Regions from separate parts of the Hymenobacter yonginensis genome, predicted to be linked through region 2. Evidence: riboswitches for the same ligand, from Rfam matches in the RefSeq annotation. Region 2 holds a riboswitch; each other region holds the start of a gene.

Region 1 (3,267 bases), 1.3 Mb from region 2:
GGCGAGGTCATGTTGTACTGGCCGTTGGCGAAGAAGGTGATGCGCTCATCTTCCTGGGCATCGGTCTGCTTTACTTTGTCGCCGGCGGCGCTCAGTTCTTTATCCGTTTTCCAGACTTTGCTTTGCGTGCCGTAGAGCATGTTTACGCCTTCTACTTTGCCTTCCTTGCTGCCACACGAGGCGGCAAACAACGACACGAGCATCAGGAGGCTGGCCAGGTAGCGGAACGGATGGGAGAGAGTTTTCATGGAATTCCGTGAAATGGTTGAGAGATGGAAAGCGTGTTTTGCCTGAGCCGGAGGGTGCCGGCTGACCACTGGCAACCCCAGTGTTGCGCTTCTTACGGGAGGTTGCGGCAAGATGTTTACAGCTGATATATATGGCCTGATAACTTATTGCGGATCTTGGCGTAAGAAGCCACACGACAGGCCCTGAAGCTGGTAGTCGGCTCTTTTCCCACTCTTCCAACCCAACGCACGACTATGGGACTCTTTGATTTTCTCTCGAACGAAGGCGAAAAAAAACCCGTTGAACCCGTTAAGCCCGCTGCTACCGGTGACACCGACTTCTTCGGCAATGCCAACGCCGCCGCTGGCGAAACCTACACGGTAGTAAGCGGCGACTCGCTCTCTAAAATTGCCCGCAACCACTACGGCGACGGCACCAAATGGAAGCAGATATACGAAGCCAACAAAGCCATCATCGGCGCCGACCCCGACAAAATCGAAATCGGCCAGGTACTGACCCTGCCCAAAGAATAGCCGTTTCCTTTTCCAGGAAATATTCTAAAAGCCGCCTTGCAAAGGGCGGCTTTTTTTGTGTCTTTTCCTGCCGCTTTGGCCGCTGAGCAGGCTGGTTTCGCACCCGTAAACCGGCTGGCCAGCGGCGGCATTTTCAGCTACCACTACCGCTGCAGCGGCAGTAGCCGGGGCCATACCGGGGGATTACAGAAGCCGGCAACTCCGACTAGCCGAATAAGTCATCAAGCATATAAATCAAATCATCAGACACATACACACAACCTCCACTACAGATACAGCCATCAGGAGCGCGCAAACGGCGTTCTTTTGCTTGCGCCAAAAAAAATAACCGGTAGCTGTTGCAGATATCAAAACTGCGCCTATACCTTTGCAACACCAACCCGGTACTCCCCCGCTCGCGGCGGGGAAGTTTTCATAGGATTTATACAGAAGTGGCGAGAGAATAGGCTCCCTGACCCACTGGCAACCTTCGACCGCGCGAAAGGTGCCAATTCCTACCCGACCAGCCATCCGGCGGCGGGGCATATAACCTCGGAGTACCATGGAAAACACACTCGCTTTCGCCCCCCAGTACCCCACCGCTTCGGCCGCCTTCGGGCCTGCTGCTTCGCCGTGGGGTTTGCGCGTTTCTGCGGCTACGGCCCCAGCTGCCGGCCGAATGCGAATGCGCGGCTGTTGCGGCGCGTGTTGTTGCTGTTGCTAGCCTGAGTCCGGCTACGCAGCCCCCCTCCCCCCTCCTGCACACCTGACCGGTACCGGCCTGCCCTGGCCCCCGGCTCCCTCCTTTGCTTTGGCCTGACCGGTTCCGTGCGCGGTTCGGCTGGCTCGGCAGAGGCCTCTGCTACGCTTCGGCGCGGCATTTCAGCGGTCTACGCTCCCCTTTCCCATACCCAAACGCCTTCCAAACCAGCCCTGCCATGTCCACGCAGAACCTCCACTTCGAGACCCTTCAGCTCCACGCCGGCCAGCAGCCCGACCCCGTTACCGGTTCGCGCGCCGTGCCCATCCACCAGACCACCAGCTACGTGTTCAAAAATGCCGAGCACGGCGCCAACCTGTTTGCGCTGAAGGAGTTCGGCAACATCTACACCCGCCTGATGAATCCCACCACCGACGTGTTTGAGCAGCGCGTGGCGGCTCTGGAAGGCGGCGTAGCGGCCTTGGCGGTATCGTCGGGGCAGGCGGCCCAGTTCATTGCCCTCAACAACATCCTGCAGGCAGGCGACAACTTCGTAAGCACCACCCATCTGTATGGTGGCACTTACAACCAGTTCAAGGTGGCGTTCAAGCGGCTGGGCATTGAAGTGCGCTTCGCCGACGGCGACCAGCCTGCCAAGTTTGAGGCCCTGATTGACGAGAACACCAAGGCCATCTACCTGGAAACCATCGGCAACCCTAGCTTCAGCATTCCCGATTTTGAGGCCATTGCCGCCATTGCCCGCAAGCACGACCTGCCGCTCATCGTGGACAACACCTTCGGGGCGGGCGGCTACCTGTTCCGGCCTTTGGAGCACGGCGCCAGCATCGTGGTGGAATCGGCTACGAAGTGGATTGGCGGACATGGCACCAGCGTGGGTGGCGTGATTGTGGACGGCGGCACCTACGACTTCGGCAACGGCAAGTTCCCGCAGTTCACCGAGCCGTCCGACGGCTACCACGGGCTGGTGTTCAACGACGTATTCGGCAAGAACGGGCCGTTCGGCAACATTGCCTTCATCATCCGGGCCCGGGTGGAAGGCCTGCGCGACTTTGGTCCGTCGCAGAGTCCGTTCAACTCTTTCCTACTGCTGCAGGGCCTCGAAACGCTGAGTTTGCGGGTGGAGCGCACTGTGGAAAACGCCCTGCGCGTGGCTACCTGGCTGGAGCAGCACCCGCAGGTGGAAGCCGTGAACTACCCCGGCCTGCCCAGCAGCCCCTACCACCGGCTGGCCCAGAAATACCTGAAGCGCGGCTTCGGCGGCGTGCTCACTTTCGCCATCAAAGGCAGCAAGGAAACCGCCACCCAGTTCATCGACAACCTGAAGCTGGTGAGCCACCTGGCCAACGTCGGCGACGCCAAAACGCTCATCATTCAGCCCTCGGCCACCACGCACCAGCAGCTGTCCGACGCCGAGCAGCGCGCCGCCGGCGTGACGCCCACGTTGCTGCGCCTGTCAGTGGGCATCGAGCATTTCGACGACATCCGGGCCGACTTGCAGCAGGCCTTCGACGCCGTGCGCAACGCCGCCACGCCAGACCCCAAAGAAACTACGCTGCTGCCCGAGCCGCAGCCCGAACATGCCGCACCGCTGGAGGTGTAAGTGAGAGTGGGGTTACGGGCGGGCTGTTTTGAGAGGGCAGCCCGCCCCGCCTCCAGCCTCGCGGCACGCGGGCAGGACGTCGGCTTTTTTGTGAGAGAGGAAGCCAATACTCCCTGCCCGCCCATGGCCGGGGCTGGGCCGGCACTGCCGGCTCAGCCTGCGGGCTATGGATATTCTCACGGCCCCGGTGGCCGATTTGCACCGCC
Region 2 (3,267 bases):
TCTACCTGCTGCACATCTTCCAGTTGGCGTTCAGCAGCCAGCACACCCGCCGCGAAACCTACCGCCAGCTCGCCGCTTGGCCCGAAACGCAGCAAACCGTTACGGCCGAAACCTTCGACTGGCGCACCTTCCAGCAGGAATACCGCGACTACATCGACCTGGCCAAGCTGGCCCAGCTGGTGCCCGTCATCGGGGCGGCCGTGGGGGCCGTGGCAAACTACCGCCTGCTGGCCCAGCTTGGCGAAACGGCTATCATGTGCTACCGCCTGCGCTGGTTTGCCGAGCACGGCCGCATTACCGGTGAGGCGGATTCCGCACAGTAGGTGTCATTCCGACGAAGGAGCAATCTGGGTAAGCACATGCAGCGTCAGCACCCAGATTCCTCCTTCGTCGGAATGACACAAAAAAAACAGCCCTGACGGAAAAGTCAGGGCTGTTTTTTTAAGCGCTGGGATGCTTAGCCTTTGGCCTGCTTGGGGCCCTGGTGGGCTTTGCGCTTGGCCATGCGGTCCGACTGCATCTGGGTGTACTTGGCGTACTGGTCGGCGCTCAGGATTTGCTTGAGCTGGGCGTCGTACTGGGCTTTTTTGCCTTTCATGGCCTCATGGTGCTGGCGCTTGGTAGCAGGCGTGGTGCCGGCCTGGGCTTTGTAGGCCTGCATTTCCTTGGCGCGGCTCAGGTGCAGCTGGCGCACCTGCTCAGTCTGGGTGGCCGACAGGCCGAGCTGCTTGGTGAGGCTCTTGGCGGCGTGGTCGGCGCGTTGCTCGGGCGTTTTGGCGGCTTTGTCGCCTTTCATGCGGTGCTGGCCGTGAGGCGCTTTGGCGGGCAGCGTCTGGGCCGAAACGGCGGCGGCAGAGAACGAGAAAGCGGCGAGGATGACGAGGAACTTCTTCATGGCTATGATTGGAAAATTTATGACGGGTGAAAAAAGCCCGCTGCCGTCCGGACTGGCGGCCGGGCTTCTGCAGGGTCATTTGCAACTCCGGTGCCAGTTTTCGGTGCCAAGCCTGAAACTGGGCCTCTTGAAAAATTTAAATTTTTCGGTTAAACCTTCGTTTGCGGGCTCGGTCGCGGGCTTTTATCGGGGCTGACGCCTTGGAATCGGCCGGTTCCAGCACTGGCGGGCGAAGGCCGAGGCCCCGGCTTCAGGCTGGCGGGGTCGGGCAGCCAGGGGCGAGGAAAGAACCGCCGGCCGCAACAAAACGGGGCGGTCGGGGCTTTGTACAGTCCGGGTTGCGGGGGCAGCAATCCGGTTTTACCTTTGCCCTATCAATTCTTTCTAGCCCGAAGGATTGTTTTTATACAGAGGCGCTGAGAGACAGGCTCGATGAAGCGTCGGCAACCACCCGGAACCCTCCGGAACGGTGCCAATTCCTGACCATATAAAAACAAGTTGCCGTGGACGCTTCCAACAACCTCCTGCATTCAACCTCCGCTTTTTTGGCTCCGGCTGCCGCGTTGCGGCTGGCGGGCCGGGGCTGTTGTTGCTGTTGTTGTCGGGCGTAGCTAGCCCTTTCTCTGTTTTTGCGGGTATGCGCCCGCCGGCGCTGCACGTCGGCCGGCTGCTGCACTGAGCGGCTTCGCGCCTGCACCTCCTCTTTTTCTCGGATTGTCGCCCGATGGCCGGGCCGGGCGCAGACTTTGCGCTCCGTTTGGCGGCCTGCGGTGGCTGCTGATTCGCTCGTTGCGCGGCTTGTGGGCGGCGTAATCGGTTAGGCCGGACTTCCGTCCCTGCGTTGTTTTTTCCCGGGAGCCGGTGGCGTTGCGCTGCTGCCGGCGCCGTTTCGTTTTTCATTTTCCGTCTTTTTGCTTCTGACTATGTCATCCCTCCAAAAGCCCATTGGTATCTATTTCGAGCACCCCGAGTGGTTTAAGCCGCTGTTTGCGGAGCTGGACCGCCGCGGCCTGCCCTACGAGAAAATCGACGCCGCCCACCACCTGTTCAACCCCTCGGAAAAGGAAAGCCGCTACAGTTTGGTGGTGAACCGCATGAGCTCGTCGGCGTACCTGCGCGGGCACGGGCAGGGCATCTTCCACACGGCCGGCTACGCCACGCATCTGGAGCGTATCGGCACGCGCATCATCAACGGCTCGGCGGCCACGGCCATCGAAACCAACAAGGCCCGGCAGCTGTCGTTGTTTGAGTCGCTGGGGCTGAAATACCCGGCTTCGCGGGTTATCAACCACGCCTCGCGGGCCGTGGACGCCGCGCGTGAATTGCGCTTTCCGGTGGTGGTGAAGGTGAACATTGGCGGCAGCGGCGCCGGCATTATCCGCTTCGATACGCCCGAAGGCCTGCAGGCCGCCGTCGACAACAACCAGATTGACCTGGGCATCGACCAGACGGCGCTGGTGCAGGAGTACGTGACGCCCCGCGGCGGCCATATTCACCGCGTGGAAACGCTCAATGGCAAGTTTCTCTACGCCATGAAAGTGTACACCACCGGCGAGAGCTTCAACCTGTGCCCGGCCGAAATCTGCCAGATTCCGGAAGAGCAGTCGGCCGAGTTCTGCCTGACCGAAGCCCCGAAAAAGGGCATCCAGGTGGAAGCCTTCACGCCACCCGCCGACGTAATTGAAGCCGTGGAGCGCATCGTGGCGGCCGCCAAAATCGACGTGGGCGGCATCGAATACCTCATCGACGACCGCACCGGCGACGTGCTGTTCTACGACATCAACGCTCTGTCCAACTTTGTGGCCGACGCCGTGAACGTGGTCGGCTTCGACCCCTACGCCCGCTTCGTGGACTACCTGGAGTCGCAGTTGCCAGTGGCGGCGGTGGCGCGGGAAGAAGTAGCCACGGTGTAGAGACGCAATATTTTGCGTCTCGTCGATGAACGATCTGCATCGCGCAGATCAAGCAACATCAGCAACGGCGAGACGCAAAATATTGCGTCTCTACATCGCAGACCGTCCCAACGATTCATATTCCACTTTATAGTCGGCCCTGCTGGCGGTAAGAGCCGCAACGAAGCGGTAGAGATGCTTCGGCTTCGCTCAGCATGACGTTCTATCAATCTCAACTCAACGAACCATGAAATTTGGCTATTGGATGCCCATTTTCGGGGGCTGGCTGCGCAACGTCGAGGACGAGCAGATGCCCACCGACTGGAGCTACGTGAAGCAGCTGGCGCAGCGCAGCGAAGCCCTGGGCTACGACCTGACGCTGATTGCGGAGCTGTACCTGAACGATATCAAAGGCACCGAAGCCCCGTCGCTGGAGGCTTGGAGCACGGCCGCCGCGCTGGCCGCCGTGACCGAGCAGCT
Region 3 (3,267 bases), 2.1 Mb from region 2:
ACAGATCCTGCGGCACCTCGTCGTACACGGCCAGCTGGCTCGGGTTCACGATGCCCATGTCCAGGCCGGCGCGGATGGCGTGGTAGAGGAAGGCCGAGTGCATGGCCTCGCGCACCACGTCGTTGCCGCGGAACGAGAAGCTGATGTTCGAAACGCCACCGCTGGTGAGGGCGCCGGGCAGGTTGGCTTTGATCCAGCGGACGGCCTCGATGAAGTCCAGCGCGTAGTTGCGGTGCTCCTCCATGCCGGTGCCCACCGTCAGGATGTTGGGGTCGAAAATGATGTCCTCGGCCGGGAAACCGACCTCGTTCACCAGGATGTCGTAGCTGCGGCGGCAGATTTCGATGCGCTTCTCGTAGTTATCGGCCTGGCCGTTCTCGTCGAAGGCCATGACCACCACGGCGGCACCGTACTGGCGCACGGTGCGGGCCCGCTGCCGGAACACGTCCTCGCCTTCCTTCAGGGAAATCGAGTTGACGATGCTCTTGCCCTGCACGCACTTGAGGCCGGCTTCCAGCACGCTCCACTTCGAGGAGTCAATCATGACGGGCACCCGCGAAATATCGGGCTCCGAGGCAATCAGGTTCAGGAAGGTGGTCATGGCCTGCTCCGAGTCGAGCATGCCTTCATCCATGTTCACGTCGATAACCTGCGCGCCGCCTTCCACTTGGTCGCGGGCCACTTGCAGGGCGGCTTCGTAGTTGCCGGTGCGGATGAGACGGGCAAAGGCGCGGCTGCCGGTCACGTTGCACCGCTCGCCCACGTTCACGAACAGGCTGTCGGGGTACACGCCAAACGGCTCTAGGCCACTCAGGCGGGTGGCTTTGGGTACCTCGGGCAGGGTGCGCGGCGCGTATTTCTCCGCCAGGCGGGCCAGCTCGCCGATGTGCTGGGGTGTGGTGCCACAGCAGCCGCCCACCACCGTCACGAGGCCGTCGGCCAGGTAGCCTTCCACCACGCCCGCAAATTCCTGGGCCGACTCATCGTAGCCGCCGAAGGCGTTGGGCAGACCGGCGTTGGGGTAGGCCGAAATGTGCACGTCGGCAATGCGGCTCAGTTCCTTGATATACATCTTGAGCTGGTCGGCCCCGAGGGCGCAGTTCAGGCCCACGCTCAGCAGCGGCAAATGGCGGATGGAGTTCCAGAAGGCCTCCACCGTCTGCCCGCTCAGGGTGCGGCCCGAGGCGTCGGTAATCGTGCCCGAAATCATGACGGGCACCACTTTGCCGCCTTCATCAAAGAACTTCTGCACCGCGTACAAAGCGGCCTTGGCGTTGAGCGTATCGAAAATGGTTTCGATGAGCAGCGCGTCGGAGCCGCCGTCCACGAGGCCGCGCACCTGCTCCAGGTAGGCGGTGGCCAGCTCGTCGAAGGTCACGGCCCGGAAGCCGGGGCGGTTCACGTCGGGCGAGAGGCTGGCGGTGCGGTTGGTGGGCCCCACGGCCCCGGCCACGAAGCGCGGCTTGTCGGGCGTGAGGGCCGTAAAGGCATCCGCCGACTCCCGCGCCAGCCGCGCCGACTCGTAGTTCAGCTCGTACACCACGTGCTCCAGCGCGTAGTCGGCCTGGGCGATGGTGGTGCCGCTGAAGGTGTTGGTTTCCACCATGTCGGCCCCGGCGGCGAAGTACTCGTCGTGAATGCCCCGGATGATATCGGGGCGGGTGAGGCTGAGTAGGTCGTTGTTGCCGCGCAGGGGCTTGGGGTGGTCGGCGAAGCGCGTGCCCCGGAAATCCTCCTCCGTGAGCGTGTGGCGCTGGATCATGGTGCCCATGGCGCCGTCGAGAATCAGCACGCGCTGACGCAGGATGTCGTGGAGGGGGGAAGTAGTGGCGGGGGCAGGGAGGACGGTCGGCATATCGGCTCTTCTAAAGAAAATCAGCAGCAAAAAGTGCCTATCCAGAAAGAGCCGCGCGGGACGCGAATCCTGTTCTTATCTTCTTCCAGCGCCCGCAAAGGCCCTGAAAAGGGAATTAGCACCTTGTTTTATTTCAGGTTGCTAAGACGTCATCGGGCCCAATCCCTCGGTCTTTCTGGATAAGTAACGCAGCGAAGATACAACCGGAATTTCCGAAATTCAATTCCCCGATTTCCGGGCGTGTTCTGAAAGTGGCTTTTCCCGGCGGGTAATGGTGTCCGGACATTTATATGCACTCTGGGCTATACAGGCGGGCTATTCCACGGCGTTACTCGTCGGTTACCTGCTCGCTCCTTTTACACCGCTGGCTTATGCGCGCCCCCGCCGTTGCATGGTGGTGGCGCAGCAGCCGGCTCCATGCTAACAATTTGATAACCTGACGATAACCCTCTTCTGTATAAGGACTGCGGAACGTAGTAGGCGCTTTTTCGCTTGCGCTGTGTGAGAGGCATGGCAGGGCTATCCGAAAGCCGTATCTTACGCCTCGCCGTCTGTCATTTATCTGATTTCTAGCTGCCGATTGCCCTTGTTGCTTCCTTACCGCTACCACTTTCTGTTGTTGCTTTTGCTGCTGGCCGGCGCCGGTTCAACCCAGGCCCAGCAGCTGCTGCTGACCGGCCGCATCACGGAGGCCGCCACGGGCAAGCCGGTGCCGTTTGCGTCGGTGTTTGTGCCCGGCACCACGGCTGGCGCCACCGCCGATGAAAACGGCCGCTACTCGCTCAGCACCGCCCCGGCCGACACGGTGGTGGCGTCGGCCATGGGCTTTGCGGCCCTCAAGAAGCCCATCCGGCGGGAGGCCGCTCGCCAGACCATCGACTTTGCGCTTGGGGCCGGGGCCGTGAGCTTGGGCGAGGTGGTGGTGCGGCCCCGCGAGAATCCGGCTTACGCCATCATGCGGCGCGTGCAGCAGCAGAAAAACCGCAACAACAAGGCCCGGCTGGATGCCTTCGAATTCGACTCTTACAACCGCACCGAAATCAGCCTCAATAACCTGCCCGCGCAGGTGAGCAACCGCAAGGTGCTGCGCCAGATGACAGCCGTGGCCGACAGCCTAGGGCTGGAGCGCGGCGCCGACGGCAAGCCGGTGGTGCCCATTTTCGCCACCGAAATCGACTCGCGGTACTATGTGCTCCGCCAGCCGCTGCGCCGCCGCGAGGAAATCCGACACAGCCGCATGCGCGGCATGGCCCCGCGTGAGGGCTCGGTGATTTCGCAGGTGACAGGTTCCTCGTTTCAGGACTGGGACTTCTACCGCAACTGGCAGCAGATCATGGGCAAGGACTTTGTGTCGCCGATTGCCGACGGCTGGAAGTTCTCCTACGAATACGAGCTGCAGGACTCGGTTTTCA

Evidence for each region. Region 2 has a riboswitch for S-adenosylmethionine ahead of O9Z63_RS05285 (ATP-grasp domain-containing protein). Riboswitches for the same ligand answer to the same signal wherever they lie in the genome.
Region 1: it holds a riboswitch for S-adenosylmethionine, as region 2 does, so the genes downstream of both, O9Z63_RS19895 (O-acetylhomoserine aminocarboxypropyltransferase/cysteine synthase family protein) here and O9Z63_RS05285 (ATP-grasp domain-containing protein) in region 2, are expected to answer to the same signal.
Region 3: it holds a riboswitch for S-adenosylmethionine, as region 2 does, so the genes downstream of both, metH (methionine synthase) here and O9Z63_RS05285 (ATP-grasp domain-containing protein) in region 2, are expected to answer to the same signal.

What each region holds. Positions count from the first base shown of each region.
Region 1 covers NZ_CP115396.1:4,639,112-4,642,378, reverse strand. The annotation lists gene O9Z63_RS19905 (lipocalin-like domain-containing protein) at 1-248, opposite strand, end outside; gene O9Z63_RS19900 (LysM peptidoglycan-binding domain-containing protein) at 483-761, shown strand; SAM riboswitch class I at 1,180-1,293, shown strand; gene O9Z63_RS19895 (O-acetylhomoserine aminocarboxypropyltransferase/cysteine synthase family protein) at 1,679-3,061, shown strand.
Region 2 covers NZ_CP115396.1:1,222,989-1,226,255, forward strand. The annotation lists gene O9Z63_RS05270 (EcsC family protein) at 1-323, shown strand, start outside; gene O9Z63_RS05275 (hypothetical protein) at 458-895, opposite strand; gene O9Z63_RS05280 (hypothetical protein) at 900-1,091, shown strand; SAM riboswitch class I at 1,296-1,389, shown strand; gene O9Z63_RS05285 (ATP-grasp domain-containing protein) at 1,819-2,808, shown strand; gene O9Z63_RS05290 (LLM class flavin-dependent oxidoreductase) at 3,035-3,267, shown strand, end outside.
Region 3 covers NZ_CP115396.1:3,806,548-3,809,814, forward strand. The annotation lists gene metH (methionine synthase) at 1-1,855, opposite strand, end outside; SAM riboswitch class I at 1,928-2,041, opposite strand; gene O9Z63_RS16410 (DUF5686 and carboxypeptidase-like regulatory domain-containing protein) at 2,442-3,267, shown strand, end outside.